DNA from 2 places in the Chitinophaga sp. CCNWYY40 genome. Region 2 is predicted to be linked to the other one. Evidence: riboswitches for the same ligand, from Rfam matches in the RefSeq annotation. Region 2 holds a riboswitch; the other holds the start of a gene.
What was found. Region 2 has a riboswitch for S-adenosylmethionine ahead of V7S65_RS15520 (trans-sulfuration enzyme family protein). Riboswitches for the same ligand answer to the same signal wherever they lie in the genome.
Positions count from the first base shown of each region.

Region 1: linked by a shared signal. The riboswitch ahead of V7S65_RS05940 (trans-sulfuration enzyme family protein) and the one ahead of V7S65_RS15520 (trans-sulfuration enzyme family protein) in region 2 are both predicted to bind S-adenosylmethionine.

Region 1 covers NZ_JBBHLF010000002.1:692-10,456, forward strand. The annotation lists gene V7S65_RS05905 (hypothetical protein) at 1-28, shown strand, start outside; gene V7S65_RS05910 (DUF6881 domain-containing protein) at 31-315, shown strand; gene V7S65_RS05915 (hypothetical protein) at 364-579, shown strand; gene V7S65_RS05920 (uracil-DNA glycosylase family protein) at 598-1,290, opposite strand; gene V7S65_RS05925 (ATP-binding protein) at 1,299-3,416, opposite strand; gene V7S65_RS05930 (YdcF family protein) at 3,713-4,945, shown strand; gene V7S65_RS05935 (NAD-dependent epimerase/dehydratase family protein) at 5,000-5,947, shown strand; SAM riboswitch class I at 6,020-6,133, shown strand; gene V7S65_RS05940 (trans-sulfuration enzyme family protein) at 6,283-7,455, shown strand; gene V7S65_RS05945 (dicarboxylate/amino acid:cation symporter) at 7,412-8,623, opposite strand; gene V7S65_RS05950 (NirD/YgiW/YdeI family stress tolerance protein) at 8,723-9,049, shown strand; gene V7S65_RS05955 (sulfite exporter TauE/SafE family protein) at 9,059-9,765, opposite strand, start outside.
Region 2 covers NZ_JBBHLF010000004.1:136,136-159,452, reverse strand. The annotation lists gene V7S65_RS15555 (transglutaminase-like domain-containing protein) at 1-505, opposite strand, end outside; gene topA (type I DNA topoisomerase) at 633-2,984, opposite strand; gene V7S65_RS15545 (Rossmann-like and DUF2520 domain-containing protein) at 3,211-3,975, shown strand; gene V7S65_RS15540 (KdsC family phosphatase) at 4,019-4,540, shown strand; gene V7S65_RS15535 (geranylgeranylglycerol-phosphate geranylgeranyltransferase) at 4,555-5,496, shown strand; gene V7S65_RS15530 (Maf family protein) at 5,499-6,068, shown strand; gene V7S65_RS15525 (homoserine dehydrogenase) at 6,132-7,313, opposite strand; gene V7S65_RS15520 (trans-sulfuration enzyme family protein) at 7,411-8,589, opposite strand; SAM riboswitch class I at 8,775-8,894, opposite strand; gene V7S65_RS15515 (DUF2851 family protein) at 9,022-10,305, shown strand; gene V7S65_RS15510 (OsmC family protein) at 10,363-10,770, opposite strand; gene V7S65_RS15505 (hypothetical protein) at 10,937-11,767, shown strand; gene lipA (lipoyl synthase) at 11,804-12,703, shown strand; gene V7S65_RS15495 (TolC family protein) at 13,101-14,435, shown strand; gene V7S65_RS15490 (efflux RND transporter periplasmic adaptor subunit) at 14,463-15,587, shown strand; gene V7S65_RS15485 (efflux RND transporter permease subunit) at 15,617-18,799, shown strand; gene V7S65_RS15480 (SdpI family protein) at 18,867-19,250, opposite strand; gene V7S65_RS15475 (AsmA family protein) at 19,346-22,048, opposite strand; gene V7S65_RS15470 (TrmH family RNA methyltransferase) at 22,157-22,762, shown strand; gene V7S65_RS15465 (AraC family transcriptional regulator) at 22,772-23,317, shown strand, end outside.

The sequences.
Region 1 (9,765 bases), on a different contig from region 2:
CTGGGACTGCCGTCTTGTAAAAATCTGAGCATGGAGTATCTCAAAGTATCCTGGCTTCATCATTTTGAAGACGAACCAATATACCTGTACAGTGAGATAGATTCGCAGCGTTTCGAAAACCGGAAAATTGAAATCTACCCGGATGGAAGCTTCGGCATTGCCTGCAGCAATTTTCATTTTGGCGGTACCGCCTTGTCCGACCAGGTAATGCCCGGTTTGGAAGAGATCAGTGAAGAACGACAGTTTATTCCGGAGTTAATTTCCCAGGCAGAATTCGAACTGATCTGGAATCAATATTTTTATTTTTTGTCCTGACATAGCTGGTCCGTGGTTTGCGTAAGATCTCTTAGAAAAAAGAATCTTATGAACGCTTTTATGATCAAAACTTCCGGAGGCCGCTTTTATGTAAAGCCCTCTTCAGCTGAACGCTTTCTGGTAGATGTAGACGGAGAAGAGGTAATGATGGAAAAAGATGAGGACGGATTTGTGCGTGCGCCAGGCGCTACAGACAACGGCCGTCGTTTAAACATGGGACTGCTGAACAACATTGCAGACCAGATTGCGGTTCAGACGGCGTAAAAAATCCACAGGTTGGGGTTATGGGTGTTCCTCAAAAGCCGTCAGGTATTTGTCGATATACTGCGACTTCGTTTTGGATTTATACTGCATCACAAAACGGGGGTGCTCTAACGGAACAACGGCCCCGAAAAATTTCTCCTTTTCATTTAATGCCTGCAGGAACGCGGCATTCTTTCCCGTCCCCATACAATAGCATACCTCACGACTGATATTCCACTGCAATTGTTCTTTTAAACTGCTCACAATAAACGGATAAGCAGCTTTTGTTAAAGCAGCGCTGTCGTAATAATTGTAGTTTATTTCTTTTCCGCCGGGTTGGAGAGAGGTAAATCCAAGCGGACAAATGGAGCTGATATAAAAATGTTGGTAAAACTTTTTCACCCCGCCATAGGCGTCTATCACGTCATACACAAAAACAGAAGAAGGCTCGTGCGTTTTAAGCCCGGTAATTTCAATGCCGCACTTTTCCCACATACGTTTGGTATCCGTAAAGGGTACGCCGGTAGACCCCGATCCCAGCCGGCCGGGATTGATGCCCAGGATCAGTTGCCGCGGCTGTTTGTCGTCATAAAATTTTTTGTAGAACTGGGTCATGATACCCATAATACCGGGGCCTTCCCGGAAAGGGTTCATCACACGTATACCTGCGGGCAACTTGCCCGGGAAATGCAGCTGGCTGTTGAAAGCAATGATCTGATCGGCGATGGTCATTCCGCAATTTAAGCCATTTGGTGATGCCTGGTAATTTTCTCCAGGATGTCCTCTTCGCGGTAAGGCTTCATGATGTAATCATTTAAACCTGAGCGGAGATACAGCTCAATATCATCTTCCATAACATTACCGGTAATGGCAATAATGGTTACTGCGGCTTTCTTCTTGTCAGGTAATTCCCGGATCATGTTGGTCAGCATCAGTCCATCAATACCGGGGAGGTCAATGTCGGTCAGTATAAAATCGAATGCTTCACGATGGTATACTTCCAGCGCTTCTTCTGCTGAAGAAACAATCAGGTAGGAAGCCTGCATTCTGTCCAGCATCAGGGCCAGTAGTTTCTGGTTGAGGATACTGTCCTCAACCACCAGTAACCGGATACCTGCCGGAATAGTAGCGTTTGTAGATGTATTATTCACCGGGACAATAATTTTTTTGGTAACAGGTGATGGGGTCATCAGCTTGTACCTGATTTCAAAATAAAAAGTAGAGCCTTTTCCTGCAAGACTTTCTACATGTATCTTTCCGTTGTGCAGCTCGATGATCTTCTTGGAAATATGCAATCCCAATCCGCTTCCTTTATGATAATGGTTATTTCCCTGAGAGAAAGCATCGAATACCAAAGGTAGTTCTTTATGTGAAATACCTACACCTGTATCTTTTACGCTTACCTGTAATAAGTTGTTGTCACGCATATGCGCTGTTACGGTAATGCCCCCTTTTTCCGTGAATTTAATGGCGTTGGCCACCAGGTTAATCAATACCTGCTTCAACCGGAAGGCATCGCCCAACACAATTAAGGTGCTGGGGAAGTAAATGTTTACATCCAGCGTCAGTGATTTCATGGATGCCTGTACGGCCAGGGTATTGCACACCTCTTCAATAGCGGTGCGGGGAGCAAACTTCTCTTCCCTTAACAGCGGCTCTGCAGATTCCATCCGCGTGTAGTCGAGCACGTTATTTACCACCTGTAACAGCATTTCTGCCGAATGACGTATAGCCGCCACCGTTTCCGGTGTTTGGTCGCGCTCCAGCAGGTGCGTGTAGCCGAGCACCGACTGCACCGGTGTGCGTATTTCATGACTGATGGTAGCTGCAAAGTCGCTTTTCTGTTGAGCAAACTTTTCCGCCTGTTGCTTGGCCCTCAGCAAAGCCAGGTCGTAGCGGTATAAACGGACGATACCATATATAATGATCCCCGCCAGTAACAGGATGAGGGGAATTTCCCAGTAATTGTGCTTATCCAGCCTGTAGAGGGAATGATCGATGTCCTGGCCCAGCTGTAACCGCTTCTTATCGGTTTCCGCTACAATATTCTGTTTCAGGTTGGCCATGAGGAGAAGCAGCCCGGAGAACAGCCGTTCGTTGGCAATAACGAGGGCATATTCTTTCTGCTTCAGGTTATTATGACTTTCGGTGGCGTCTTTTATAAACTTGTTATAGGCGGCCTGGATCTTTGACAGCTGATCTTTTGAAAAGGCTTTGCCCTCTTTAGGGGCGTCGTATTGAACGATTTTCACCTGCTGGCTGGTTTGCTGTACCTGCGATTTATTACTGATCGCATCCTTGATGCGGCCCAGTAATTTCTTGCGGCCTTTGGTGGTAGCTGTTTCTGTAGTAACAATGGTATCAGCTTTTATATTAGGCGCCGGTATTTTGATATTGCCCAGTTGTTGCAGGGGGAGGGGCTGGGTGGCCGTGTCCCATACCTGCGATAGTTGCAGTAATGAATCTACGTATTGCCGTGTCTGTAGGAACAGCTGCGACTTCCTTGCTTTGTCGGCCAGGAGCGCATGTAGCTGCTTCTCATTTTTGGCGGAGTTCATGGCGCTGTCCAGGTGCGCAGTAATGCTGCTCAACTGACCCACATAAGCATTCAGGTAATGCTTGTCGTAGGTAAGCGTATATACGCGGAAGTTATTATCGGCTGCATATAGCAGCTGTACGGCCTGGTCAATATGACCAACATCTGTTTTGGTGGCTATCAGGTCTTTAACAACTATGCTTAACTGTGCTGACTCTTTCTTTCTTAAAGAGATGATCATAAAAAAGGTCATCAGAACAATCACCATTATCGTTAACACAGCATAACGTACAAAGGTCTTTTTTTCTTGGGTTGTATACATTGTTACATATGATTGGGACGTTGGCTTGGTGGCTAAACCGCGACGAAAATAAATGATTTTATATTCCGTAACTAATAGATAATCAATGAAAAACAAAAAGAATGGGTATGTATTTTCTGCTGAGTTTCCTATATATGATTATATTTAATACATTATATATTTTTACCTATTAAAACTTTCATATACCGTCAGGCTTCAAGGTTTAAATATTGGTATATAAAATATAGGTTATATTTAAGGGAGAAGATAAAGTTCCCTTTTCCTTTTGTATTATTGTTCCTGTAATACCTGCTTTAATGAAAAACTGCTTTCTTACCGGCCTGTTACTCCTGGTGTTATCCTGTACATTTGGTCAACCTGCTTCGCCGGACCTGCATTACAAATTTTACAAGGGAACCAGCGTTTTGCAGGACAGGATCTTTTACCTGTTCACACTGCTGGAGCGTGTGCCCGGGCTGCCACAGCTGATGAATAAAGACAGCACGCTTATCGCATTGCGCAACACCTACGCACAGCGTGTAGCCCATCCCGTGAGTAGCGGCGATCTTACCGCTTCTTTGCAGTTTAGCAGTGGTACCATTAATGAAGTGAGTGGCGCCTTTCTTACATTATTGCAGCAGCACCCAAAGGAAATGGAACGCCTGTTAAGCGAAATGCGGGGCAGTGGCCTGTTCCAGCTATATGCCGGCAAAACCGACGCCGCATTCCTCTCTCTTGCCTGGAAAGACGCTGCCGATGGGGTGAACTATATCCTTAATGCCTATACGAACGGTAAAGGGCTGCGTTACCCCGTGATTGACTCTGCCACTTATTATGTGTTATCGCCCGCCTACAGGACAATGGTGCAACGTGTAATGGAACAGGCGGCGGAAAAGCAGCCGGACTTATTTTTCCAGCCGTCGTTGCAGGTGGCGCTGGGCCTACTGGAACTAAACCGCCGCGATGAAGCCGTGCGCTATGAACCCTTATCCGGTACCAATGAAGAAGCGTATAAACAAATAAAGAAAACAGACTGGAACAAATATCCATACACCGCCATGCTTATTTTGGGGGCAAGCCCCGTGGCAAAGGAAACAATCAGCGAAACCGGTAAAAGCCGTTGCCGCACCGGGGCAGAACTGTACCGCAAAGGAATGGCCCCCTTCATTATTGTATCCGGTGGGCATGTAAGACCCGTGGGGACCCAATATTCCGAAGCGGTGGAAATGAAGAAATACCTGGTAAATGAACTAAAGATCCCGGCTTCAGCGGTAATGGTAGATCCTTATGCCCGCCACACCACCACCAACGTGCGTAATGCCGTAAGGATCGTGTGGCAGAGCGGCATACCAGCCAATAAAAGGATGATGTGCGTGTCTGATGTCATGCACTTAGCCTATGTGAACAGCCCGATGTTTACCCAACGCTGTACAACAGAGCTGGGATACATGCCTGCGGCAGATATCAAGCAAGCCGATCTTTACTTTTTGTCGTTCCTGCCAGACCTCCGGTCGCTGCAGGTAAATGTTTTTGATCCATTAGACCCCTGAAATAAAATATTCCGTTCACTCATTCGTCTATCATAATAAACACATCCTCATTTTATGTCTGATTCTTCTATCCAGCCCTTATATACAATCCTCGGTGCAGGAGGTATTATTGCTAACGATCTGGCTGCCGAACTGGTGCGCCACGGCAAAAGGGTACGTCTCGTAAGCCGTTCGCCGAAATCCATTGAAGGCATTACCGACCTGGTACCGGCTGATATTACCGATGCCGCGCAAACAAAGAAAGCCGTAAAAGGCAGCGCCGTGGTATTTCTTACTGCCGGTCTCAAATATGATATCAAGGTATGGTCAGACGCATGGCCGAAGATCATGACCAATGTAATTAATGCATGCAAAGAGGCCGGTGCAAAACTCATCTTCTTCGACAACGTATATCCTTACGGGTTAGTAAGCGGCCCAATGAAAGAAGATACGCCGTATCATCCGGCCAGTAAGAAAGGAACGATCCGTGCGGCTATTGCCACCCAATTGATGAACGAGGTGAAGGCCGGTAACCTGACCGCCACCATTGCAAGGTCCGCCGACTTCTACGGACCCGGCGCCGATAAAACCGGTTTCCTTAACCTGCTGATCATCGATAAGTTCAGGAAGAACAGCAATGCCATGTGGCTCGGAAAAGACGATCAGACACATAGCTACACCTTTACGCCGGATGCCGCCAAAGGATTGTACCTGCTTTCCCAGGACGATACTTCCTGGAACCAGGTATGGCATCTGCCCACTGCCAACCCTGCGCCCGACGGCAACGGATATGTGAATATGATTGCTACCCAGATGGGCGTAAAACCTAAGTATATGAAGCTGGGCAGCTTTATGCTTACGCTCTCCGGGCTGTTTGATACCACGATCCGGGAAATGAAGGAAATGCTGTACCAAAGCAACTATCCCTATATTTTCGACTCTACAAAGTTTGAGCAGCATTTTAAAGTGAAACCTACTTCTTATGAAGAAGGCATCCGTTTAACACTCGCACATAAACAATAGTCTACTGATTTTGTAGGAAAATAAATTTGGAAGTTATTTTTTCTGCCTTATCTTTGCACCAGTTCTTTAAATAGCTTATCAAGAAAGGAGGAGGGACATGGCCCGACGATACCTTAGCAACCATCACTGTGCAAACAGTGAAAGGTGCTGCATCCATCCCGGTTTACGGACCAGGAAAGATAAGTCAGATCAATAGTTTTACTTTATATTATTCTTCCAATATTAGAAAACTCATCTGGCTCCCAGGTGAGTTTTTTTTATGCTCCCACCTTTTTGATATGCTCATTTAACGGACCTGTTTAATCAATTTTCATCAAACTAAAAATCAAACAAAGATGAGCACTATCACTGAACTGATCCATTCTATTCCCGTGGATCCGCAAACAGGCGCTATTGCCGTGCCTATTTATCAGACCTCTACTTTTGTGCAGGACGCGCCCGGCGTAAATAAAGGATACGACTATGCCCGGTCCAATAATCCAACCCGCGAAACCGCAGAAAAGATCATTGCAAAGCTGGAAGGCGGCGCTACTGCATCTGCCTTTGCCAGCGGCCTGGCAGCGATTGATGCGGTGATCAAACTCCTGAAATCGGGCGATGAAATTGTAGCGGTAGATGATATTTACGGAGGTGCGTTCCGGTTATTCAATAAAGTATATGAGAAGTTTGGTATCAAAGTAAGCTATGTGGATACTTCTGATACGCAGGCGGTGTTCAACGCCATCACGCCGGCCACACGCCTGATCTGGCTGGAAACGCCCACCAATCCAACGTTGAAGATTTCAGACATTGAAGCCATTGGCCGCATTGCAAAAGCACATAACTGTTTGTTTTGTGTAGATAATACATTTGCTTCCCCCGTGCTGCAAAAGCCGCTGCAGCTGGGCGCCGACCTGGTGATCCACAGCGCTACCAAATACCTGGGCGGCCACAGCGATCTGATTGCGGGGGTAGTAGTAGCTAAAACATTACAGCTGGGAGAGGAGATCAAATTTTATCAGAATGCCTGCGGCGCTATTCTTTCGCCATTCGATAGCTTCCTGCTGATACGTGGCATTGAAACATTGCATCTGCGTATTAAGCAGCATGGTATTAACGCGCAGGCGCTGGCAGAATATCTCGAGAAACATCCGGCAGTGGATAAAGTGTTTTACCCGGGGCTGCCATCGCATCCGGGGCATGAGTTGGCAAAGCGGCAGAGTAAAGGGTTTGGAGGGATTATATCTTTTACTTTGAAAGATGACAGGGCGGAAGCAGCCACTGCTTTTGTTACCTCCACGCACTATTTTAAACTGGCGGAAAGCCTGGGCGGTATCAAAAGTTTGTTGTGTCACCCCGCGGCCATGACCCATAAATCCATTCCCGCAGAAAAGAGAAGGGCAGCAGGCGTGAGCGATAGCCTGATACGTTTATCAGTAGGGTTGGAAGAAACAGCCGACTTGCTGGCCGACCTGGAGCAGGCATTTACGAAATTGCCGGCGCCCGCCCTCGCAGAAAACGTGTTGTGAGCATAGCGGCAACATTGTCTCCCGTTGCATTGAGGATCGTAGCCAGCGGATCTACCAGTGTACCGATAATCATCAGCGGCGGGAGCGCTTCTATGGGGAAGCCGTAGATGCTCATCACCAGCAGTTCGCCGATGTAACCGCCGTTAGGAATACCGCCTTCCACGATGCTGGCTATAACGGTAACGCCTAGTGCCATTAAGATTACTGCTACACCATCGAAGCCCCTTCCGAACATGGCAAACACCACTGCCATTTTTATAATGGAAGAAATGCTGGAGCCGTCTTTGTGAAGCGTGGCGCCCAATGGCACCACCACATTACCAATATCGCGCGGAACGCCCATCCGTTCTACTGCCTGGAGATTAGCCGGAATAGTAGCGATGCTGCTGCCGGTACCAACAGCAGTAAGGGTAGGGATAATATTATTCTTCCAGAAAATTTTTATGCCGGGTATACCACCGGCAACAAACGCATACGCGCTGAAGCCAACAATAAAATACACGATGCCAAAGCCATAATAAATACCGAGGGAGTGCGCGTAGGTGCCAAACAGTTGTGGTCCTAGGGTGCCCACCTGGTAAGCGAAGTAGGCGCCCAGCCCAACAGGGCCCAATTTCATAATGAGCGTCAGGATATCTTTCATCACCTCATTACCGGATTGCAGAAAGCCGCGGAAAGCAGCGCCTTTTTCACCGGTACGCATAGCGGCAAAACCAACCAGCCCGGAGAAGATGAGGAACGGCAGCATATTTTTACGTGACAGCAACTCGTAAAATTCATTCACGGTGAGGAGTCGTACCAACTGTTCCCCCCAGTTACCCGGCTGTTCCAGGTTCACATCTTTTGTAAGGGTTACCTGCTGGTGGATAGGAAATATCCAGACGGCCACAATCGTAAGAAAGGCAGAGATGAGAACGGTACTCAGAAATACCAGCGACATAACGCCGAGGATACGGCCCAGCTTATGCCCTGCTTCTATGTTGGCAATGGCAGAGGAGATAGCAAAGAATACCAGTGGTATAATGGCAGTAAACAACAGGTTTAAAAAAACATCACCCAATGGTTTAATAATGGCTACACGCTCACCAAATATAAGCCCGGCAATACTGCCTGCGATGATGCCTGCCAGTAACCAGAACATACTGCTGTACGTTTTGAGGAATCCCATACCTGAAGTTTATGATTTACAAGATAACTAAATGTATCTGTTCGGTGAACAATCTGTCATGATTATTGTTTATGGTGTTAGCAAACCAATATATTTATCATGAAAAGCTGGATGCTATGTTTGTTGCTTCCCCTGTTCGCTCTGCAGGAACGGACTTACACCATCGGAGAGGTGATGCGCAATGCCCGGCAACTGCACAACGACAGCATCGCCGTTAAGGTGACCGGCTACGTTACTAAAAAGCTCCGTGGTAATAACTATCTTTTTGAAGACCGGACCGCCGAAATCCAGGTGGACATAGATCCGAAATTCCTTCCGCAGCGGCCTTTCAGCGACCGCGAAGTGATCACCATTAAAGCTTTGGTGGAATATGAAATCAACAAGCCCATTACTTTAAAGGTAAACCAGCAGGTAAGCAACGATTAACGGCTACGACTATATGATTTTGAGCACAAACATGTAGATGCTCCTCATACTTGCCAGGATCACAATTACCGCTACCGCCACCATAATAGTTTTAGCAGAAATTTTATTGGATACTCTTGCCGCAATGGGAGAAGCGATGGCACTGCCTATCACGAGGCCGAGTACGGCATCCCAGTGTACATGGTACAACACGGTTACAAAAGTGAGGGAACTGAGCATGGCGATAAAAAAGCGGGTAGCCTTTACCGTGCCCAGCGAAAAGCGGGGATGTCTGCCGCCGGCAATCAGGGAAGATAATACGATAGAACCCCAGCCACCGCCGCCGATGGCGTCTATAAATCCGCCACCAAAGCCCAGCAGGCCTATCCTCTTTATTTTTTTAGCCACGTGCTTCTTACGCTGCGCATTAATGGCCCTCATCAGGATTACCGTGCCGAGGATCAGTGTGTAAAGCGATACCACCGGCTTGGTGTATTGTGCGTAATGTTCCAGCGACGACAACAGGTAAGCGCCGATCACCGCTCCGGCAATACCCGGTAATATCAGCAGTTTAAATAGTGTTTTATTGACATTTCCCATCCGCATATGCATCCAGCCGGCAATGCCGCAGCTGAGGATCTCGGAGATATGTACTGCCGTACTCGCTGATGCAGGCGGAATACCCATCGACAGGGAAAAGGTAGTAGAGGTAATGCCGTAAGACATACCAATGGCGC
Region 2 (23,317 bases):
TAACGGGGTTACCTTTTTTGGATTCTATCACCTGGTTAATAAAAAATTGATTTTTACGCTGGTAGGAAACTTCTTCTCCTTTGAGGCCAAAGTAGTTATAGATCATGCTGTTCAGCACATTGATCTGTTCCAGTGGTGTAAGATAATTGTTGAGTTCCAGCCAGATATTACGTTTGATCCGGTCTATTTCCGCGATGATCTGTGCATCCATGAGATCGGGAAACTGGTACCGGGCGGCCAGTATGGCGCCCTGCATCAGGTCCTGTGTTTCTGAAAGTCCCCATACACGTAACGCCGCCTGCAAATCCTGGTAATGTACCCGGTGAATGAGCAGTTCTATCCTTTCCTGAATAGCCTCGTCAATTGTATTCTCCCACAAATTCTCCAGGTTCGGAATGATATCTTTACCGTACAGTAATATTTTACTGGCAACCGTATCAAATACCTCCAGATCCGGATCATCCAACAGGTGGAACAAAGCGTTTATTTCTCTGTTTTCGTTCATACCATTATTATGATCATGTGGTAATCATTAAATAATGTGATCCTGTCGGCAAATTAAATAATAAGCATACCCTTCACACTGCAGTTATTATCATTGCCCCATTTTTCAGCATATTCTTACCACAGTGTTATTCAGCTTTCTTCTTTCTGGGAGGCGCCTTTTTCTTCGGTGGATTGGCTTTAACGTCTTCAATGATCGCTTTGGCATCTTCCACTGTTAAATCAGCTGCGTTATCTATTTTCTCCTTTGGTATCTTATAGTTCTTCAGGCCTTGCTTAATATAAGGACCATATGGGCCCTTCAGGATCTGAATTTTCTCTTTTTCAAATATCTTAATGGTCCGTTCGTCTTTGGCAGTGCGTTTCTCCGCAATCAGCGGCGCTACTTCATCCAGTTCCACGGTGTAAGGGTCCATTTCCTTTTTCAGGGAATAAAACTTCTTATCGTGCTGTGCATAAGGACCAAAACGGCCAATGTTTACAATTACGTCGGAGTCCTCAAACTGCCCCAGATTACGAGGCAATTTAAACAATTCCATCGCTTCATCCATCGTGATGGTTTCGATACTTTGTGTGGACTTTAATTTGGCAAAGCGTGGCTTTTCCTCATCTTCCACACTGCCTATCTGGATCATCGGGCCATAGCGGCCCATACGGGCTACGATTGGCTTACCGCTGGCGGCATCGGTACCCAGCGGGCGTTCTCCTTTTACACGTTCTGCATTTTCCAGGGTGTTTTCCACATCTTTGTGGAAAGGAGAATAAAATTCGCTGATCATCGTGTTCCACACCTTCTTACCGCTGGCAATTTCATCAAATTCCCCTTCAATTTTGGCGGTAAAGCCGTAGTCCATTACATTATTAAAATACTGGTTCAGGAAGTCGGTTACAATCATTCCCAGATCGGTAGGGAATAATTTTGATTTTTCCGCGCCGGTATTTTCTGCATCGGTTTGTTTAGTGATCTTATCTGCCTTGAGGGTCAGGATACGGAAATCTCTTTTTATTCCTTCCTTATCTCTTTTTTCTACATAATTACGCTTCTGGATAGTGGTAATAGTAGGTGCGTAGGTAGATGGACGGCCAATGCCCAGTTCTTCCAGTTTCTTTACCAGGCTGGCTTCCGTGTAACGTGGAGCCGGGCGGGAGAACCTTTCGGTGGCTTTCATTTCTTTCAGGTCCAGCGATTGTTTTACTGCCAGTGGCGGTAAGGAGCCTTCCTGTTCTTCTTCTGTTTCATCCTCATCGTCGTGGCTCTCCATATATACTTTCAGGAAGCCGTCGAATTTCAGTACTTCCCCGCTGGCGCTCAGCTCTTCGTGGTTGGTAGAGATATCGATTTTGGCGGTGGTTTTTTCCAGTTCCGCATCCGCCATCTGGCTGGCGATGGTACGTTTCCAGATCAGTTCGTACAGTTTGCGGGTATCGCTGTCATCTACCGTGGTGTTTTCCATGTAGGTAGGACGGATGGCCTCATGCGCTTCCTGTGCGGACTCATTTTTATTTTTGAATTTCCGGTGTTGATGGTATTTGTCACCGAAACTGGTTTTAATTGCTTTTTCAATTTCACTGATGGCGGTATCCGACAGGTTTACGGAGTCCGTACGCATGTAGGTGATATTACCGCTTTCATACAGCTTCTGGGCCAGCAACATGGTTTTGGAAACGCTGTAGCCTAATTTGCGGCTGGCTTCCTGTTGCAGGGTGGAAGTGGTAAAAGGCGCTGCGGGCGATTTTTTACCTGGTTTAACCTGTATGTCTTTTACGGTATAGGCAGCTCCAACGCATTGTTCCAGGAATTTCTCCGCATCTTCCGCGGTTTTGAATTTACCGGGGCCATCTGCCTTGAAAGAAATGCTTTTACCATTTATATCCTTACCGGTGAAATAGGCTTCCACTTTAAAGGTGCTCACTGAAGTAAAGGTATTGATCTCTCTTTCCCTTTCTACGATCAGTCGTACTGCCACGGATTGTACGCGGCCGGCGGACAGGGAGTTGCGCATACTCATTTTGCGCCACAGTACCGGGGAGATTTCAAAACCTACGATGCGATCCAGGATACGGCGGGCCTGCTGTGCGTTTACACGGTCCATATCCAGTTTGCGTGGATGCTGTACTGCGTTTTCTATAGCCGGCTTGGTGATTTCATGGAAAACAATACGTTTGGTCGTTTTAGGGTCCAGGTTCAACACCTCACACAGATGCCAGGAAATGGCCTCCCCTTCACGGTCCTCATCCGTTGCCAGCCATACCTCATCGGTATCCTTCGCCAGCTTCTTCAGCTCTTTCACCACCTTTTCCTTATCTTCCGGGATCACATACTTAGGCTTGAAGTTATTTTCAATGTCTATCCCCATGTCATCCTTCTCCAGGTCACGTATGTGACCGAAGCAGGACCTGACTTCGAAGTCTTTGCCCAATATTTTTTCTATGGTCTTGGCTTTCGCCGGGGACTCAACTATAACTAAATTTTTTGCCATGTATGCTTCTTTATTGTGCTGCTAAATACGCAAAATTCTGTAAAATAATTACTTCAATGAATTCCGCAATAATATAAAAGTACCTTCAAATTAAAAAATAAGGCCACTTTTAAACGTTAAAATACGTTGTAATGTAATGAAAAAAACGGGGACCCGCTAAAACACGTATATTAGAAACCACGAATCAGATGGATACCGGCGGTTTGTTATTTTAAAATTAATTATAATGGATGTAGTTATCGTTGGCACTGGCAATGTTGCGCATTGTTTCGGACACCTCTTAAAAATTCATGGTCACCAGGTAAAACAGGTGCTGAGCCGGAACAAGGAACACGCCAGGGAACTGGGAGAAATGCTCCACGCAGGTTATACAGATGATCTGCAGGATATAAATATGGACGCAGATGTGTACCTGCTCGCGGTAAGTGATGCTGCCATCCCCGAACTGAACGACCAGCTGCGCTTAGGAAAGCGTATGGTGGCGCATACAGCAGGGGCTGTACCCCTGGCAGCTATCTCCCGGATATCGTCTAATACCGGCGTGGTATACCCCTTACAATCGATCCGTAAGGAGGTGAAGAGCTATCCGCCTATCCCGGTGATGCTGGAAGCCAGCAACGATGAAGTGCTGCGGCGGCTGCAATCGCTGGCCCAGAGCATTTCCGGCAGCGTTACCATTACTACTTCGGAACAGCGGCTGAAATATCACCTCACGGCTGTATTGTGTAATAATTTTACCAATCACCTGATTGCGCAGGCAAAGGCGTATTGTGAAAAAGAGCAGCTTGACTTTAATTTACTGCAACCTATTATAAAGGAAACTTTCGACCGGCTGGAAAAATTTGCACCGGAGTCGGTACAAACCGGTCCGGCGCTGCGCCAGGATGAAACCACCATGAGCCTCCACCGCGAATTGCTGGCCGGTGATCCCTATCTGCAACTGGTTTACCAGGTGATGTCTGACGCCATTTACCAGTTCCATAATAAATAGAGAATAAGCGATTGTTAATGCGTAATTGGCTATTTTTGGCCCCATGAACGTATTGGCTTTATTTAAATCTATCACCACCTTTGTGCTGGACGTGGATGGTGTACTCACCGATGGCACCCTGCAATTGCTGCCGGGTGGCGAAATGTCCCGCAGAATGAACATTAAGGATGGTTATGCTTTACAGCTGGCGGTAAAAAAGGGTTATCGTGTGGTGATCATCTCCGGAGGAAAATCAGAAAGTGTGGTGAGCAGGTTACAGGGACTTGGTATAAAAGATATCTTCACCGGTGTACACGATAAGCAGGAGAAGCTGCAGGATTATGTTTTTGAAAATGATCTTCGCTGGGAAGAGATATTATATATGGGAGATGATATCCCGGATTATCTGCCTATGCAACTGGTGGCTTTGCCCACCTGCCCCGCAGATGCGGCGGCTGAAATAAAAAGTATTTCCAGGTACGTGTCCCCATTGCCCGGAGGCCACGGCTGCGTGAGGGAAGTCATGGAAAAAGTATTGAAACTGAACGGACATTGGTTAATGGATGAAGGAATAGCATCGAAATAATAAAAGAGAAAACTATGAAGCTCTGGGCTGCATTTTTTAAACTGATCAGGTACCCGAATCTGATATATATTGGCCTCACCCAGTTTTTACTGCAATATTGCGTAGTAGAGCCGGTTTTACGCAGCTCCGGCGAAGAGCCGTCACTGCCGGTTCCCCAATTTATTTTACTGAGCCTGTCTACCGTACTGGTGGCTGCTGCCGGCTATATTATCAACGACTATTTTGATATCAACATAGACATTGTTAATAAGCCGGATAAAATGGTGCTGGACAAAATTATCAGCCGCCGCTGGGCAATGGCCTGGCACACCATGCTTAACCTGGCCGGCGTGTCGCTGGGTTTCCTGGTAGCATGGAAAACAGGACAGTTTTACCTCGGCTTCACCCAGGTGATCTGTTCCCTGCTACTCTGGTTTTATTCTACTTCTTTTAAAAGACAGGTGCTGATCGGAAATGTGGTTATTTCGTTACTAACTGCCCTGGCAGTAGTGGTGGTAGGATTTTATGAAAAACAGATCTATCATAGTTTTGAAGCTATCATGTCGCCCACCGGCAGAAAGCTGATCCAGATCATCGGGGTGTATGCGCTGTTTGCGTTCCTCATTTCTATGGTCAGGGAAATTGTGAAAGACCTGGAAGATATGATGGGCGACAGCAAAGACGGATGCCGCACCCTGCCCATTGCCTGGGGAGTGCTGGCCGCCAAACGTTTTTGTAATGCGCTGCTGCTGGCGCTGATCATTATTATTCTCCTGGTGGAGATCCGCGTATGGATCCTGGGCTGGTATGTTGCTATCGGTTATTTACTGCTGTTTGTACAGGTGCCCTGCGTATATATTTACCTGGTGCTAAAAAAAGCAAACCTCCCGGAACATTATCACAGGGTGAGTTCCCTGGTAAAGGTGATTATGCTCACCGGTATTTTATCCATGATATTTTTTAAACTTTATTTATAAAGATGTATAACCGCGCACCCGTTATCCTGGCCTCGCAGTCGCCGCGCAGAAAGCAGCTGCTGGAGCAGGCCGGCATCCCTTTCCAGGTGAAGGTGGTAGAAACCGCAGAAACTTTTCCTCCCGAACTGGCCATACCGGATATTCCTGTTCATATTGCGCGTCAGAAAGCGGCCGCTGTGCAGGAGCTGTGTGAAGCCGGCGATATTATCATTGCTGCCGATACGGTAGTGGTACTGGATAACAATATTATCGGCAAGCCCAAAGACCGTGAAGACGCCATTGACATTTTATCACGCCTCAGCGGACGTGAACATCGTGTAGTCACCGGCGTTATAATCCAGCAGGGGGAAAAGGAAGTTGCTTTTTCCAAAACAACGGCTGTACATTTCAAGGCGTTAACTACCGGTCAGATCACTTTTTACGTGGATAAGTACAAACCTTTTGATAAAGCCGGCGCTTATGCGATCCAGGAATGGATCGGCGCTGTGGGTATAGACAGTATTAACGGTTGCTTCTATAATGTAATGGGGCTGCCCGTAAGCAGGGTAGTGGAAGAACTGGAAAATTTTTAAGCAACAGGAACGGCGCAGGGAACTGCGCCGTTTTCATGATTGGTTTTTGCTTATTACATTTCTTTATTCCAATACGAGAATATTCACATCTTTATTTTTCAGCCAGCCGGCTTCTCTCAGTTTCTGTAAGTTGATAGTACCTACCACATAACGCCATTCAGTAGATTCATATTTTTCAGAGATATTAAAGAACTCTGCCAGATCTACCTGGTCGGGTGTTTTGTAGCGCAGGTATACTTTCAGTTTTACATCATTGGTAAAGCTGGGCTGATTGTTTTGTTTGATCTTTTTGTACTCGTAGCGGTAGTTGTATAACAGGGCAGAGATATCGGATAATACAGCGCTGCCTGTAGCAGTGCCGCCGGCGCCTTTACCTACAAAGAACTGTTTATCGGTGAATGCGCTTTCCAGCAGGATGCCATTGTATTCGTTATACACATCGTAGAGCAGGTTGTGTTCCTTAATGAGATGCGGCAATACGTATGCAAATACGTGACCGTTCTGACGGCGGCATTGTGCAATCAGTTTGATGGTACAGTTTCTTTGTTTGGCAAACTGTATATCAAAATCATTGAGGTGATGAATCCCGAAGTTGAATACTTCTTCCGGTTTCACAAAGGTGCCGAATGCGTGCAGCAGCAGGATCACTATTTTGAATTTCGGGTCATATCCTTCGATGTCGAGTGTAGGATCTGTTTCCGCGAAACCCAGGTCCTGGGCCTGTTGCAGGGCAGTGGCAAAGCTGAGGTTCTCTTCAAATATTTTAGTAAGAATATAATTCGTAGATCCGTTACAGATACCTTCTACGGCATTGAGCAGGTCGTTGTCATAATATTCTTCCAGGTTGCGGATAATGGGAATACTCGCACAGCTGGACGCTTCATACAGGAATGGCACTTTGTTTTCTGCCTGCAGCTGGTAGAGTGCGGGCAGGTTTTCAGCGATCATACGTTTGCTGGCGCTTACTACGGCTTTGCCGTTGCGGAGCGCTTTGCTCACTATTTCAAAAGCTGCTTCAGTGTCATTGATCAGTTCTACTACTACGTCAATGGTAGGATCTTCGAGGATTTCATTTTTATCTGTCGTAAAGTAACTGCTATCGATAGGTCTTGATTTATTAGGGTCTTTAATACAGATTTTTTTGATCCGTGCATTAATACCTTTTGTTCTGTTCAAAACTTCATAGAGTCCTTGTCCTACGACGCCGAATCCGAAAATGCCTAAATTGATGATCTTGTTTTCCATACTTTTTTTTGAGCTTTCAGCCGTAGTAGTCAGTCTTTCGCTGTGCAGAGATGATCAGGTTCTGAACATTGAAAGGGATGTGCTAACCGCCAGCGGCTTATTGTAAAACAGTAATTTGCTTGCCGGCCGGATGGTTTAATTTATCCAGCGCCTGTTTCAGGTCGTTGATCAGGTCATCGGCATCTTCGATGCCTACTGATAAACGGATGCAGGAGTCCTGCAGACCTGTTTTTCTCCGGAATTCTTCCGGAATGGTACGATGCGTCATGGTGGCTGGATGGGCCAGCATGCTTTTCACGCCGCCAAAGCTTTCTGCCAGTTTAAATAATTTGGTGGCGTTTACGATACGGATCGCATTTTTGATATTGTCGCTTTTCAGGGAAAAGCTCACCAGTGCGCCGTAATTTTTTTGTTGTTTACGGGCAATGTGATGATTTTTATGTGTGGCCAGTCCGGGATAAAACACTTTATCCACCGCGGGATGTGCGGCCAGCCAGTTGGCGATGGCATTGGCGTTGCTGCATTGTTTTTCCAGGCGCAGGTATAATGTTTCAATACCGCGTATGGTGAGCCATGCTTCAAACGGGCTGAGGATACTACCGGAAATATTCTGGTTATACCGGATCTGGTCTGCCAGTGTTTTTGAGTTTACTACTACGAGGCCGGCAATCACATCACAGTGTCCTGCGAGGTATTTGGAAGCGCTGTGGATCACCAGGTCGGCGCCCAGCGTTAACGGCTGTTGCAGTAATGGTGTGCTGAAGGTATTGTCTACCGCCAGCAGGATATTATGTTGTTTAGCGATTTTGCTGATAGATTTGATATCAGAAACGCGTAAAGTAGGATTGGTAGGAGATTCCAGCCAGATGATTTTTGTATTGGGCGTAATGGCGGCCAATACTTTATCGAGGTTGCTGGTATCTACAAAATTTACTTTGATGCCAAAGCGTTCAAACATGTGGTTAAAGATCTGGAAGATGCCACCGTAGGTGTCTTCCACGGCCATGATTTCATCGCCGGTCTTTAACAGCTTCAGCACCGCATCTATGGCCGACATGCCGCTGGCAAACGCAAATCCGGCAAACCCTTCTTCCAGGTTGCAGATGAGGTCTTCCAGCACTTTTCTCGTGGGATTGTTTGCCCGCGAAAACTCAAAGCCTTTATTGATGCCGGGTGATTCCTGCACGAAAGTGGACGTTTGATAGATAGGCACAGAAATGGCGCCTGTCAGTTCGTCTACCGGTATGCTATGAATCAGTTGTGTAGCTGTTTTCATGTTATAAATTATTTTTAATGATGTTCAATGTGCACAATTGCCAACTGCAACGATATCATTAAAGATCAACTTAAACAACAACAAATCCATGAAAGGGGTGGGGAGGGGGCATAAAAAAAGCTCTCCCGATTGTTGGAAGAGCTCCTTTAGAAAGTTATATATATCTGTGAAGTATTATCTCTGCCAACTTATCTTTCCCCGATTTGCACCGGGGCAGGAATTAGCACCTTTTTCCTGATTGTAATAATCAGGAAAGGTTGCTAAGGCATCGCAGGGCCAAGTCCCTCCGCCTTTCTGGATAAGTGATGTGTAAGAACTGGCGCAAAGGTAATATCACTTTGAGCAGATTTCCAAATTGGAGTTGGAATTTATTTATTAATCGATGTTTTATTACCTTTGGATGATATTATTTTGTACCCAACCATATCTCTTATGTTTGTTAACCCGTTGCTCTCAGAAGAGCTGTTCCAGCACATCTGGGCATTCCGGCTATTTAAGCAGGATCATCTAACCACTACCGGCGGAGAATCAGTACAGGTACTGTTTCCCGGTATTCACAACCACAATGGCGGGCCGGATTTTTCGGCCGCAAAAATCAGGATCGGGGCTACCCTGTGGGTAGGCCAGGTGGAGCTGCACCTGCGTACATCCGACTGGTTCCGGCATGGACACCAGCACAATCCCCAATACGGGCGTATCATCCTGCACGTGGTGTTTGTTCACGACATGCCCGCCGTCGGGATCAGGGAGGCGCCCTGCCTGGAACTGCAGCAGCATATTCCCAAGCTGCTCCTGCAGCGGTATGAGGAGCTGCGGCAGTTGGCGCCCTTTGTACCGTGTGCGCCGCATGCTTCCCAGGTGCCGTCGCTTATCTGGCTCAGCTGGAAAGAGCGGTTGCTGGCGGAGCGCTGGGAACGTAAGATCGGCAGCCTGCGGGCCTGGCTGCAGCACAACCGTTACAACTGGGAAGAAGTGTGTTACTGGGCAGTGGCGCAAAGTTATGGTACGCCCGTAAATGCCCTGCCGTTCCTGCAGGTGGCACAGTCGCTGCCCTATAAAATGCTGATGCGGTACCGGCACCTGCTGCTCCAGCTGGAGGCCCTGTTGTTTGGTCAGGCCGGGATGCTGGAAGCGCCCCAAACAGACGGATATGCGTTACAGTTACAGGATGTTTACGGGCACCTGCAACATAAGTTCCGGCTAAGCCCTATGGCCGGTCATCAATGGAACTGGTTGCGGATGCGGCCCGCCGCCTTCCCTACCATGCGGCTGGCTACTTTCGCCGCGTTGTTGCAGCAATCCCCTCACCTGTTTTCCCGGATACTGGACGCCCCCGACGTAACGGCGCTGGAACAGCTGTTCTTCGTACAGCCATCGGCGTACTGGCATACACATTACCGCTTCGGGCATCCCGTAAACCGTACGCAGCGGCCCGGGAAACAGGCCATACAGGGTATCCTGATCAACACTGTGTTACCTTTGCTGTTCCTGTACGGACAGGATAAGAATGGGAAATATTACCAGGAAAAAGCGTTGCATTTCCTGCAGCAGCTGCCGCCGGAAAAGAACCACATCACCAGCAGCTGGAGCCAATTGGGTATTACGCAGGAAAGCGCGATGGAATCACAGGCATTATTGCAGCTGAAGCAGCACTACTGCGATGAGAAAAAGTGCCTGCATTGCGCGATAGGAGTGAAGATTATCGCGGGCACCTGAGCAGGGAGAGCGCAGCGGATTTTGTCTTCTTAAAAAAACAAAATCCGCTGTAATTTCTTACCAGTTAAAAGTTACATCCTGCACAATATCCGGATGCACGCTCTTTGCCACAGGGCAGGTGAGCGCTGCCCTTTCCAGGATGGTTCTTTCCTTTTCGCCGAGGGTGTGGCCCGCAGGGAAATCGAATACGATGGTTACGCCGGTAATACGGCGGGGATCAGAACCCATTATTTTCTGAACGCTTACTTTGGTGCCTTCAATAGCCCAGTTATTGTCCAGCGCCTTGATGCCCATGATGCTGAGCATGCAGGAACCGAGGGCGGTGGCCACCAGATCAGTAGGGGAAAATCTTTCTCCCTTACCACGGTTATCAACAGGTGCATCGGTATCGATAACAGTGCCTGATTGCAGATGGGTGGCGGTTGTACGAAGTTCGCCGGTATAGATAATAGATGCTGTTTGCATGATATCTTTTTAAATGATCAATCCGTAAAATTAAATGTATTTTTATTATAAGTGTATCCCCTGGTAGTGAAGGCCCTGGTAAACTAAAAAAAAATTAGCTACGTTTGTAATATATACATAACAATACCTTTGTTCAAGCGTTTATTTATTATAATAATAGCCCACTGTGAAAAAAATATACTTAATCCTGTTTTTAGCAACAATATCCGGCGGCTTATTTGCGCAATCTACCTCACGGCAGCAGCAAAGCACGAAGAAAAGTGACAAGGAACAGCGTAAGCTGAAGAAGATCTCCATTTTCCGTGAACAGGAAGAGGGGGAGAATGTTTTTCAGCGCGACTTTTCTGCGGGCGCCCGGCTGAATACCGACGGATGGTCTGGTTTTGCGGAACTGGGATACCGGAAAACGAGGAAAAAGGTGAATTATTTCCAGTTTGAGTTTGGAGAGAAGAAAAGTAACAAGGAAGTAAAGATCAACAGCGGTTACGCATTTACCCAACGGCCTTTTATATACGGCAAACAGAATAATTTCTACCAGGCTAAGCTGGGTGTGGGCCAACGGTACCTGATCGGCGGCAAAGCCAATAAAAACGGGGTAGAAGTAGACGCCATCTATTACGGCGGCTTATCCCTGGGGCTGGTGAAACCTTACTACCTGAATGTGCAGGATGAAAACGGTGAGAATGTGGATATCAAATACACCCCGGAAACTGCAGACCTATTCCTGCATAAGGAACAGATTAATGGCGCCGGCGGTTTTGGAAAGGGCTGGAGCAATCTCAGCGTGGTACCGGGTTTACATGCCAAATTGGGCATGCGGTTCGACTGGGCCCACTTTAACGAGGTGGTGAGCGCCCTGGAAATAGGAGTAAACGGTGAATACTACACCAAAAAGATCCCTATTATGGTGGCAGTAGATGGCGTTGACCCAAATAAACAGTTCTTTTTTAATGCATATGTCAGCATCCAATTCGGGAAGCGCTGGAATAAGAGATAAGTATTAACTTTGCTCTTCTAAAGAAAGGAATAAGCGATGCAAGAACTACCCGTAATAGCCGCCGAACCGGCTACAACAAGAGTAAAAAAGCCAGACTGGCTGCGCGTTAAATTACCCATAGGCGAGAACTATAAACAGGTTAGAAACCTGGTAGATACCCATAAATTACATACGATCTGCGAAAGTGGTAACTGTCCCAATATGGGCGAGTGCTGGGGAGCCGGTACCGCCACTTTCATGATCCTGGGAAATATCTGTACCCGTAGCTGCGGTTTTTGTGCCGTAGCCACCGGCCGTCCGGAAGCAGTGGACTTTGATGAACCACAGCGCGTGGCAGAAGCCATTTACCTGATGAAAGTAAAACATGCCGTTATCACCTCTGTAGACAGGGATGAACTGAAAGACGGCGGTTCCATCATCTGGGCCAATACCATCAATGCCGTAAGGGCATTGAACCCGGAAACAACAATGGAAACCCTGATCCCGGATTTCCGTGGTCAGTGGGAAAACCTCCAGCGTATCATTGATGTGGCGCCTGAAATTGTATCACATAACCTGGAAACGGTAGAACGTTTAACCAAACAGGTGAGGATACAGGCCAAATATCACCGCAGCCTGGAAGTGATCCGTCGCCTGAAAGAAGGTGGCATGCGCACCAAGAGCGGTATCATGCTTGGTTTGGGTGAAACAAAAGAAGAAGTGGTACAGGCCATGCAGGATTTGTACGACAACGGTTGTGATGTGGTAACGCTGGGTCAGTATCTCCAGCCAACACCCAAACATTTGCCTGTTGCCCGCTTCGTTCATCCTGATGAATTTGCAGAATTACGCGAGATAGGTTACAACATGGGACTCGACTACGTAGAGTCAGGACCGTTAGTAAGATCCTCCTATCATGCGGAAAAACATATTGTCAGCGGTCGTAATAAAGGATGACCGGAACTGATTTTCACTTATTTGTTAAAATCCACCCAAAGGGTGGATTTTTGTTTTCATAACGTTATCTTAGCGCCCGAATTCGTTTTACCTAAGCAACAGAATCATTTGTTGTTCACCTACTTCGCTGTTATACGTTGTATTCAGATACCTGGAACCATCCTTGAAACCGTGCAGATAAAGTTTCAGAAGATTTTTGAATTCGCAACTCTCTTATCAACCTACCTGTTTGCTGTAACTATTACAGCCTGACATGTTTTTGCGGCAATTAAAAATGTTGTAATGCGCACAGCGTTGCAACAAATACGGGATGATAATGCTATGCCATTAAAGAAGCAATGCATACATTATTTTCTTTCGATTGGTACAATGATGAACTGAATGTCAAAAGCCTTTTATGAAAAGAGCATTTTATTTGTTAGCTGTGGCGTGCGGATTATTTATATCCCCGCAGGTATTTGCACAGCAATCTACGGACTCTCTGTTAACCAGCGCTACCCTGCAGGAATGTGTACGGTATGCCCTTTCCCACCAGCCGGTCATCAGGCAATCGCGCATCGATGAAGCGATTACCGACAGAACAGTGAAAAGTAAGCTGGCCGACTGGTATCCACAGATCAACCTGGATTATAATATCCAGCATTACCTGGAACTGCCTACCTCTGTTTTTGGTGGTAACCCTACTAAAGTAGGTGTGTCCAATACTTCTACCGCGCAGTTCGGGCTGAATCAGAACCTCTTTACCCGCGACCTCTTACTGGCCACTAATACGGCAAGGGATGTACGAAAACAAAGCCGGCAAACCACTGCACGCAACCAGATAGACCTGGTGGCAGATGTGAGCAAGGCTTATTATGATGTACTCCTCACCACAGAACAGATCAAGGTATTGAACGAAGACATTACCCGCCTGGAACGCAGCCTGAAAGATGCGAATAATCAATACGCCAGCGGCATCGTGGACAAAACAGACGCCAAGCGCGCTACCATTTCGCTGAACAATGCCCGCGCACAACAGAAGGCGGCACGCGAACTGCTCACTTCCAAACAGGCATACCTGAAGGAACTGATGGGATATCCGCTGAACAGCGGCGATGTGCCGTTAACGCAGGACTCTTCTGCCGTAGCCGCTGAAGTAACCGGCGCAGATACACTGCTGACAGCCGACTACAAAAACCGCATCGAATACCAGTTACTTGAAACGCAACAAAGTTTGCTGCAGGCTAACCTGAAGTATAATAAATGGAGTTACCTGCCCACCGTATCTGCTTTTGTTAACTACTCTTTTGCTTATCAGAACGAGCAGTTTGGTAAACTATACAGCGAAAATTTTCCTAACTCTTTACTGGGATTAAAATTATCCTTACCCATTTTCCAGGGAGGAAAAAGAGTACATAACATCCGCATGGCCGAACTCCAGATCCAGCGTACACAGTGGGATTTCGCGGCTTTAAGAAGCCAGATCAATTCACAGTATGCGCAGGCGATGGCTACGTATAAAAGTAACTACAACGACTATCTCACGTTGAAAGAGAATGTACAGATGGCACAGGATGTATACGATATGTTGCAATTGCAGTATAAGGAAGGAATCAAAACTTATCTCGATGTACTGGTGTCTGAAACAGAACTGCGCTCTGCGCAACTGAATTTTTATAATTCCATGTACCAGGTGCTGTCCAGCCGGATAGACCTGCAAAAAGCATTAGGAACCTTAACAGCTAATTATTAAATGGTAACCGGAACGGATATGAAAAAAATGAACAACATTGTCTTAATCAGCGCTGCCAGTATCCTGGGCTTTACTGCCTGTAAAGGTCCTGCCCAGAAAGGAGTGCCTGCTATGCCCCCTACACCGGTAAATATTACGGAGGCATCCGTAGCACCGGCCGTTTATTATGATAAATATCCCGCCACGGTAGTAGCGTTGAACCAGGTGGAACTGCGTTCCCAGGTGTCAGGGTTTATTACCGGGATCTTTTTTAAGGAAGGCGAAGTGGTGCAGAAAGGAAAGACCCTGTATGAAATAGACCGCCGTAAATATGAAGCGGCTTATCTGCAGGCGCAGGCGAATGTGGCCAGTGCAAGAGCAAGTTTCGACAGGGCAAAAAAAGATGACGACCGTTACCAGCGGCTGGCCGACCAGGACGCGGTAGCCCGTCAGATCCTGGATAACGCGAAAGCAACCCTGGAAACTTCCCGCAGCCAGCTGGCCGCAGCAGAAGCCAATCTCGCAGCGGTTCGTACTGACCTGGATTATTCCCTGATCAAAGCGCCGTTTACCGGACGTATTGGTATTTCACAGGTAAAGCTGGGTGCACAGGTGAGCCCTGGTACCACGTTGCTGAATACCATCTCCAGCGAAAATCCCATAGGTGTTGATTTCGTGGTAACAGAAAATGATATCTCCCGTTTTGCTGCGATGCAGGGCGGTAAAGCCAGCGACTCTACTTTCCGTTTGCAGTTGTCTGACGGTACAGAATTCGTTCATGCCGGTAAAATCCTCGCGATCGACCGCGGTGTGGATAACCAGACCGGTACCATCCGCGTGCGTATCGAATTCAATAATCCGGACGACCGGCTGAAAGATGGTATGAGCTGCGTATTGCGCGTACTGAATGAACAATCCGGCGAAAGACTGATCATCCCTTATAAAGCGATCACAGAGCAGATGGGTGAATACTTTGTATTCATCGCAAAAGATTCTGTGGCAGCGCAGCAGAAAGTACATCTCGGCCCAAAAATCGGCGACAGGATCGTGATCATGGATGGTGTTCAGGCCGGCGACAAAGTGATTACAGAAGGCTTCCAGCGCTTGCGTGATGGCGGCAAAATACAGATAGGAATACCAGCCGCTCCAACAGGCGCGCCTGCGAAGAAATAGTTTATCAGTAGAATCAACAGCAGAAGATCATGATTGCAGATACTTTTATAAAACGACCCGTAACGGCTATAGTAATATCTATAGTACTGGTACTGGTGGGGATATTGGCGATGATGAACCTGGCCATTGGCCAGTATCCGGAAATTTCGCCGCCCACTGTACAGGTAACAGGTACCTATACCGGTGCGGATGCACAAACGGTAGAACAAACCGTTGCCACACCCGTGGAAGTGCAGGTGAATGGTACGCCGGGCATGACCTATATCAACACCAATAACACCAGCAGTGGTCAGATGAGTATGACGGTGAACTTTGAAGTAGGTACCGACATCAACATTGCCGCACTGGATGTGCAGAACCGTGTGGGTATTGCGCAACCTACCTTGCCGCAGGAAGTACAGCGTTTGGGCTTAACCGTTAGAAAACGTAATCCCAGCATTCTCATGCTGGTGGCCTTGTACTCACCCAAAGGCACACACGATATTACCTTCCTCGATAACTACACCAACGTATACGTAAAGGATGCATTGCTGCGCGCGAAAGGGGTGGGTGATATCTTTACCCGTGCAGATGATTTCAGTATGCGTATCTGGCTGAAGCCCGATAAACTCGCGGAAATGGGCGTAACTGCCGATGATGTCCGCGCAGCGCTGGCAGAACAGAATGCGCAGATCACCGCAGGTTCCGTAGGTGCGCCTCCGCAACAAACCGGGCAAACATTTGAATATAACATCTTCACCAAAGGACGTTTATCTTCTCCGGAAGAATTCGGACAGATAGTGGTGAAAACGCGTCCGTCCGATGGATCACTGGTGTACTTAAAAGATGTGGCCCGCGTACAGCTGGGTAAATTCAACTATGCAGGTAATAACTTTGTGGATGGCAAACGTGCCGCTTACCTGCTGGTATACCAGGCGCCAGGCAGCAATGCCCTTGAAACCGCCGCCAATGTAACTGCCGCGATGGAAGAGCTGAAGAAGCAATTCCCGCAGGATGTGGACTATGTAGTGCCGTTTGAATCCGTATCTGTAGTAAAAGTATCCATTGAAGAGGTGGTACACACCCTCGTGGAAGCATTGATACTGGTAGTGATCGTGGTATTCCTGTTCCTGCAGAGCTGGCGCGCCACACTTATTCCGGTGCTGGCTATCCCGGTATCCATTATCGCTACATTTATTTTCTTTATCCCGCTTGGATTTACCATCAACACCCTCACCTTGTTCGGTTTCGTACTGGCCATTGGTATTGTGGTGGATGATGCCATCGTGGTGGTAGAGGCCGTGCAGCATAATATAGATCATGAGAAGATGTCGCCGAGAGATGCTACCGCATTGGCCATGAAAGAAATATCCGGGCCGGTAATTGCGATTGCACTTATCCTCGCGGCGGTGTTTGTACCGGTAGGGTTTATACCAGGTATCGTAGGCCGCCTGTATCAGCAGTTTGCCATCACCATTGCTATCTCTGTAATGATCTCTGCTTTTGTGGCATTGTCGTTAACACCGGCGTTGTGTATCCTGTTGCTGAAACCGATGCACCTGGACAAAGATTCAAAAGGGCTCAACAGGTTCTTCTTTAAATTCAACCGCTGGTTTGGACATACTACTTCCCGTTATTCAATAGGAGTTAAAAAGAGTATCCGTCTGTTCCGTCTTGTGATAGTGATCCTGGTGTGTATTTTCGTTGGTACGATGATGTTATTCAAGGCGAAACCTACCGGGTTTATTCCTACGGAAGATGAAGGCCGTTTGATCATCACTTTCGATTTGCCGGAATCATCTTCTACTGAACGTACCGTGGATGTAATGACGCATATGATGAAAGACCTGGAAAGTATACCGGGTATTGCCCACTATGCGGCGCTGGGAGGATTGAATGCGGTGAGCTTTGCCACCAAATCCAACAGTGGCACCATCTTCTGTTCACTGGAGCCGTGGAAAAACCGTGAGGCCGATTCCCTGCAAATTACCAACATGGTAGCCAAAGTGAAGAAAACACTCAGTAAATATAAGGAAGCCAACACGGTGGTGATACAACCGCCGGCTATTCCGGGTCTTGGACAAACCGCCGGTTTCTCCTTTGTATTACAGCAAAAGGGTGCAGGTGAAATCAAGGCGTTTGAAGGCGTGTTACAGAACTTCCTGGCCGCCGCCAACAAGCGTCCTGAAATAGCGATGGCATTCTCCTTCTTTACGGCACGCACCCCTGGTTACCAGCTGGACATAGACCGTGAGAAAGCGAAGAAAATGGGTATCAGGATCTCTGATATTGCTACGGCATTGCAAACCTATATGGGTAGTGCGTATATCAACGACTTCACCATTTACGGCCGTAACTTCCGCGTGGTAACGCAGGCAGATTCTACCTACCGGGGAGATATCAAAAACCTGAGCCAGTTATTTGTACGCAATACAGCGGGTTCTATGGTGCCATTGAGTGCGCTCACTTCTTATAAAGTGATAGAAACGGCGCCGGTAATTTCCCACTATAACCTGTTCCGTTCTGCGGAAGTAAATGGTAACCCTGCACCGGGTTACAGCAGTGGTGATGCTATCCAGGCATTAAAAGAAGTAGCAGCAGAAACGTTGCCGGATGGATATGGTTATGAGTTCTCCGGTTTGAGCCGCGAGGAAATCCTGTCCGGTTCCAAAACGGTATACATCTTTGCGCTGTCTATCATCTTTGTGTTCCTGTTCCTGGCAGCTTTGTACGAGAGCTGGTCCGTACCATTCTCCGTACTCCTGGCAGTGCCTATTGGCGCCTTTGGGGCCATTACGGTGCTTACCTTCCTGCCTAAACTGAGCAACAACGTTTATGCACAGATCGGTTTGATTACCCTGATCGGTTTGTCGGCTAAGAATGCGATCCTGATTGTGGAGTTTGCGAAAGAACGTGTGGATAAAGGAATGGACCTGGTAACGGCAGCGGTGGAAGCAGCCAAGCTGCGGTTACGCCCTATTATCATGACTTCCCTGGCCTTCCTGCTGGGTATCCTGCCGTTGGTATTTTCGTCCGGCGCAGGTGCGGAAGCGCGTAAAACAATGGGCTGGACCGTATTGGGTGGTATGTTCACCGCCACGTTCCTGGCCATCTTTATAGTGCCGGTGCTGTACGTGGTGATTACCCGTTTGGCTTATGGTAAAGAGAAACTCCGTAAGATGAAAGAAAATTATCAGTCCGTACCAGAGCACGATGTGCAGGGCAGACTGTAAGAAAAAGAGAAGGGTTTATAATTGTACATACACGAAGAGGCGTTGCGCAAGCAGCGCCTTCTTTGTTTTATTCCGGAAGGATCCGCTTACCGTCTTTATCGAAATGACGGGTTAATTCCCACTCCGTATCTCCCACCAGGTACATGGTACCTGCTACTACGACGCCCACGGTGATATACCAGAACCAATCGGACTGGCTTTGAAAAAGGAGTGCGCATGCAACGCCGGTAACTACCAGTATCACGCCTACACGCCGCGAAATATAAGCGGCATATTCATTGGCGGAACGCCACATTTCAGGAGTTTTGGTAGACAATACGCTGCGGTAACCATACCAGGATTTGGTGCTTTTGGGAGGGAAACGGTGTATGAAATAACCCATGAGATAGAAGACGATGCCCGCAAAAATAGCCGCATTACAATAAGTGGAATGTAGAAAGCGTAACCACATGGTCCGGGGGTTTGGTTACCATAAGTTACGAAAAAAGAAGGACTCCTGTATATTTTATAGGGGGAAGGCTTAGGGAACGCCTTCCCCCTATATAGTTAATGCTTTGTAGTATCCGCTGCCGGTTTCTTCTTTCCAAACAATCCGTTCAGGGTATTCTTCACGGATTCGCCGGCTTGTTTACCCACATTGTCCAGTGGTTTGCCGGTGGCTGGTTTGGTTGAGTCTTTCTTTCCGCTGAGTTGATTTTTCAGTTGATCTTTCAGGGAGTTGACAGCGGTATTTTTGATCTGGTTAAGACTGTCCTTTACCGTATTTTTTACGGTGTCAATTTTGTTCTTTACCAGTTCTGTTGCCTGTGATTTGAGGTTGTTGGCCGTTTCACGCAGGTCTGTTTTCACGCTGGGTTTGAGGATGTTTCCGGCCATCAGTACCTGCAGGTGAACACTGTCGCCCAGGTTAATGGGGATACCTTTGCTTTGTGCCTGCGATGCCAGGTTGTTCACCAGCGTGTTGCCTGCGGCGCCCATCATGCTGCGTGGCAGGGCCAGTTGCAGCGTGTAATCGAGCGACTGGTCAAAGCCGTGGGAACCGGCAATATCCATTCGTATACCGGCCACCGTTACTTTGAACGGGTTTACTTTTACGCGTCCGTTTTCAAAAGAGAAATAGTTTTTGATGTCACGCAGCGAGAGATCTTTCAGCTGTGTTACATTCAGGGTGTTGGCGAGCTGGTCAACCGGGGCAAACTGTTTCAGGAATCCTTGTACAAGCAGCAGGTTGCCATCTCCGGTAAGTGTACTCAGGTCGGGCGACATATCTTTTCCCAGTTTACCGTGCATGGTTAACTGCGAGGTGATTTTACCGGAAAGGAATTTACCGATCGGCATTAATTTCTGTACCGTGTTGAAGGTGTTGAATGTTTGTTGCACATCCAGGTTTTGCACATCATAGGCCAGGTTGATATCCGGGTTTATTTTGCTGGCTTTGGTGCTGTAGCTGCCGTTGATTTCCATAGTACCCTGCAGGGCATTGGCTTTCAGCTGTTGCATGGTCACTGTTTCATCTTTCACCAGCAGCTTGCCGGATACATTGGTAAGATCGGCTTTATCGTAGTGGATTTTATTCACATTGGCCTGAAGTCCTAAGTTCAGGTTGGCCGGTACTGCAAACGGTGTAGCAGCGGCAGAATCTTTTTTGGCAGTGGCCGGATCGGCAGAGGTGGCACTGGTGGTGCCCATCCATTTATCGAGGTTTATTTCATCTGCTTTAAAATTCATTTGCCCGTCCAGCGGTTCGTTTTTAAACGTATAGGCGAGCAGGTTATTCACTTCCCCGTTAGCTTCAAAGTTAGTACCCAGGTATTGTCCGTTGAGGTCTTTTACCGTTACGTTTTTGGGATTGAACTGTAAGAAGAGATTATTCACTTTTACACCATCGGGATAATCTTTACTTTTATAGAGCATATTGCTCAGTTGCAGTGTGCCGGCGGCATAGAAGCGATCGTACTGTTGTTTTTCGATGGCGCTCATGTTGCCTTTGGCGCTGATATCGGCATCCAGCAACCCGGATAAATTGGTGCCTGCTTCGAGTTTTACGAACTGGGTGATTTTAGAAAGATCCAGTTTGCCTTTGGCGGCTGCATCTACATATAAATCAGATACCGGTGTTTTAACGAGCATACGCAGGTCCAGCGGTGTGTTATCCATTTCCAGGTGGCCGGTGGGCATGTCTATCACGGTATGATCCGGTACGCCATCGGGGTTGCTGATCTTCATGGCAATCTGGATATTTTTTACCGGTTTTGGAAGATCAGGATATTGGAAGAAGCCATCTTTTACGGCGAGATCCAGTCCAAATGCGGGCATTTGCACAGGTGAATAGTTGCCTTTTACGAACCCGCCAAAAGCAGCGGTACCACTGGTTTTTATCTTGTCAAAATCTGTTTTATATACCGCAGGTATTAAAGACAACAGGTCTTTAAAATTGGTGGAAGGAGCTTTGAAGCTCATATCCATACCATAGGTAGAATCATTTACCAGTTTGAAGAAGCCTTGCAGCGCCAGTTCCAGGTTGTTGAGCGATGCTTTACCATCTTTAAACGTATAGGTGTTGGTGTTATTATCTACCTGGATACCTGCATCCAGCGTGGTTTTTACCTGCGATAAGTAAGGAACGAGGCCATAGCGGAAGGTAATGCCGCCGGCGGTGGTACTGGTTTGCAGGAGAAACTGATCCTGTGTAAAATCGCCTTTACCCTGGTGGTTCAGGCCAGTAACCAGTAATTCCATGTTGCCCTGGCGATCGTCGTAACTCACCCAGCCATCTTCAATTTTATATTGCTGTAAACTAAGCGCGAAGCTGCTTTTGCCGGTGTCGGCAGGATTTACGGCAGCGGTATCCGGTTTCATGATATCCCAGTTAACAGCGCCGTCTTTATTTACAATAGCGTGTATGCGTGGCTGTAAGAGTGCAATGTTGTAGATATCCATCTTATCTCCCTTTATCACACTCATGAGATTAAGGGCTACATCTATCTGTTTTACAGCGAGAAGGGTGTCGGCGGCAAATTCACCGGTGCCGGTCACCTGTAAGTCTTCCAGGCCAACAGCCAGCCGTGGGAAGTGGCGGAATAAGCTGATATCCACATCTTTAAAATCCACTTTGGCGTTGAGCTGTTTATTCAGCTCTGTTTTTACTTTCGCTATTATCTTGTCTTTAAAGAAATAGGGGATGGCAATAGCGGCCAGTATCAAGACCACCATTGTGATACCCACAATTTTCAGGATCTTTTTGAGCATAGGTTTTTTATATTTTGGGAGTGAAGATAAGCATAATGTGTAAACGAGGAAATGCGGGTGCAGGACCATCTCTGCACTATTTCGTATTTTTGCGTTAATATTCAGCGTATGACACCGGAAAGAAGAGAAAAATTATTAGCTGTACTGGGCAGGCGGCAGGCAAATTTAACCGTAGTGCTGGAGGATGTACAGGACCCTCATAATGTGTCGGCGGTGATGCGTACATGCGATGCCGTAGGGATACAGGATATTTATATCATCACATCAAAAGCGCCGCGGATAAAGAACTGGGGCCACAGAAGCAGCAGCAGTGCCAAACAATGGCTCACAATACATGATTTTGATAATGCAGCAGATTGCTTTGCCGCATTACGCAGTAAGTATGATAAGATATTAACCACACATCTGGCCGCGGATGCGGTGAGTCTTTACGATATTGACTTCAGTGGCTCTGTGGCATTGGTATTTGGTAATGAGCAGAACGGTGTGAGCGATGCCGCCAGGGCAATGGCAGATGGTAATTTTATTATTCCGCAGATGGGTATTATCCGTTCGTTAAATATTTCGGTAGCCTGCGCGGTGAGTATTTATGAGGCCATGCGCCAGAAAACCATTGCAGGGCATTACAACACACAGGGATTGCCGGAAGAACAGTATCAGACGCTATTGACTGAATGGGGATTCAAAGCTGAAGATCTGGAAGAAGAAAATTAAACGTTTCATATGGCATTTGCAGGTACACATTTCGAAGTTTCGCCGCCATTGTCGGACATTGTGAAGCACTTTTACGTGATGCAATCCGGCGGGGATTTCGTTGCCACCACTGCGCACCTGTCGCCCAATTATGAAATGATGCTGCTGTTCAATTTTGGTGCTCCTGTGCGGTTCTCTTTTGCCGCAGATCCGCTAGGCAGTATGCAGATAGATAAAGTGGCTGTTTTAGGACCGTTAAGGAAGATGTTGAACTACGAGTTGCTGCCGGAAACGGATCTGTTGGCCGTGGTGTTTAACCTGGATGGTTTTTACCGGCTGTTCCAGGTACCGGCAGATGCCCTTAATGCCGAACAGTTACATCAGCTGGATGATTTGTGGGAAGTATTGAAAAGAACACCTTCTTCAGCAGAAAGGGTAGACCTGCTAAAGGATTATATCTCCACGGCTACACATGCAGCAGAGGAAGGAGCATTGCCGCTGCTCAACGGGGCTGATTATTTTAATGATCCGTTTATCCAGCCGGCCAAAGCCATAGCGGCGGATGCAGACCTGTCT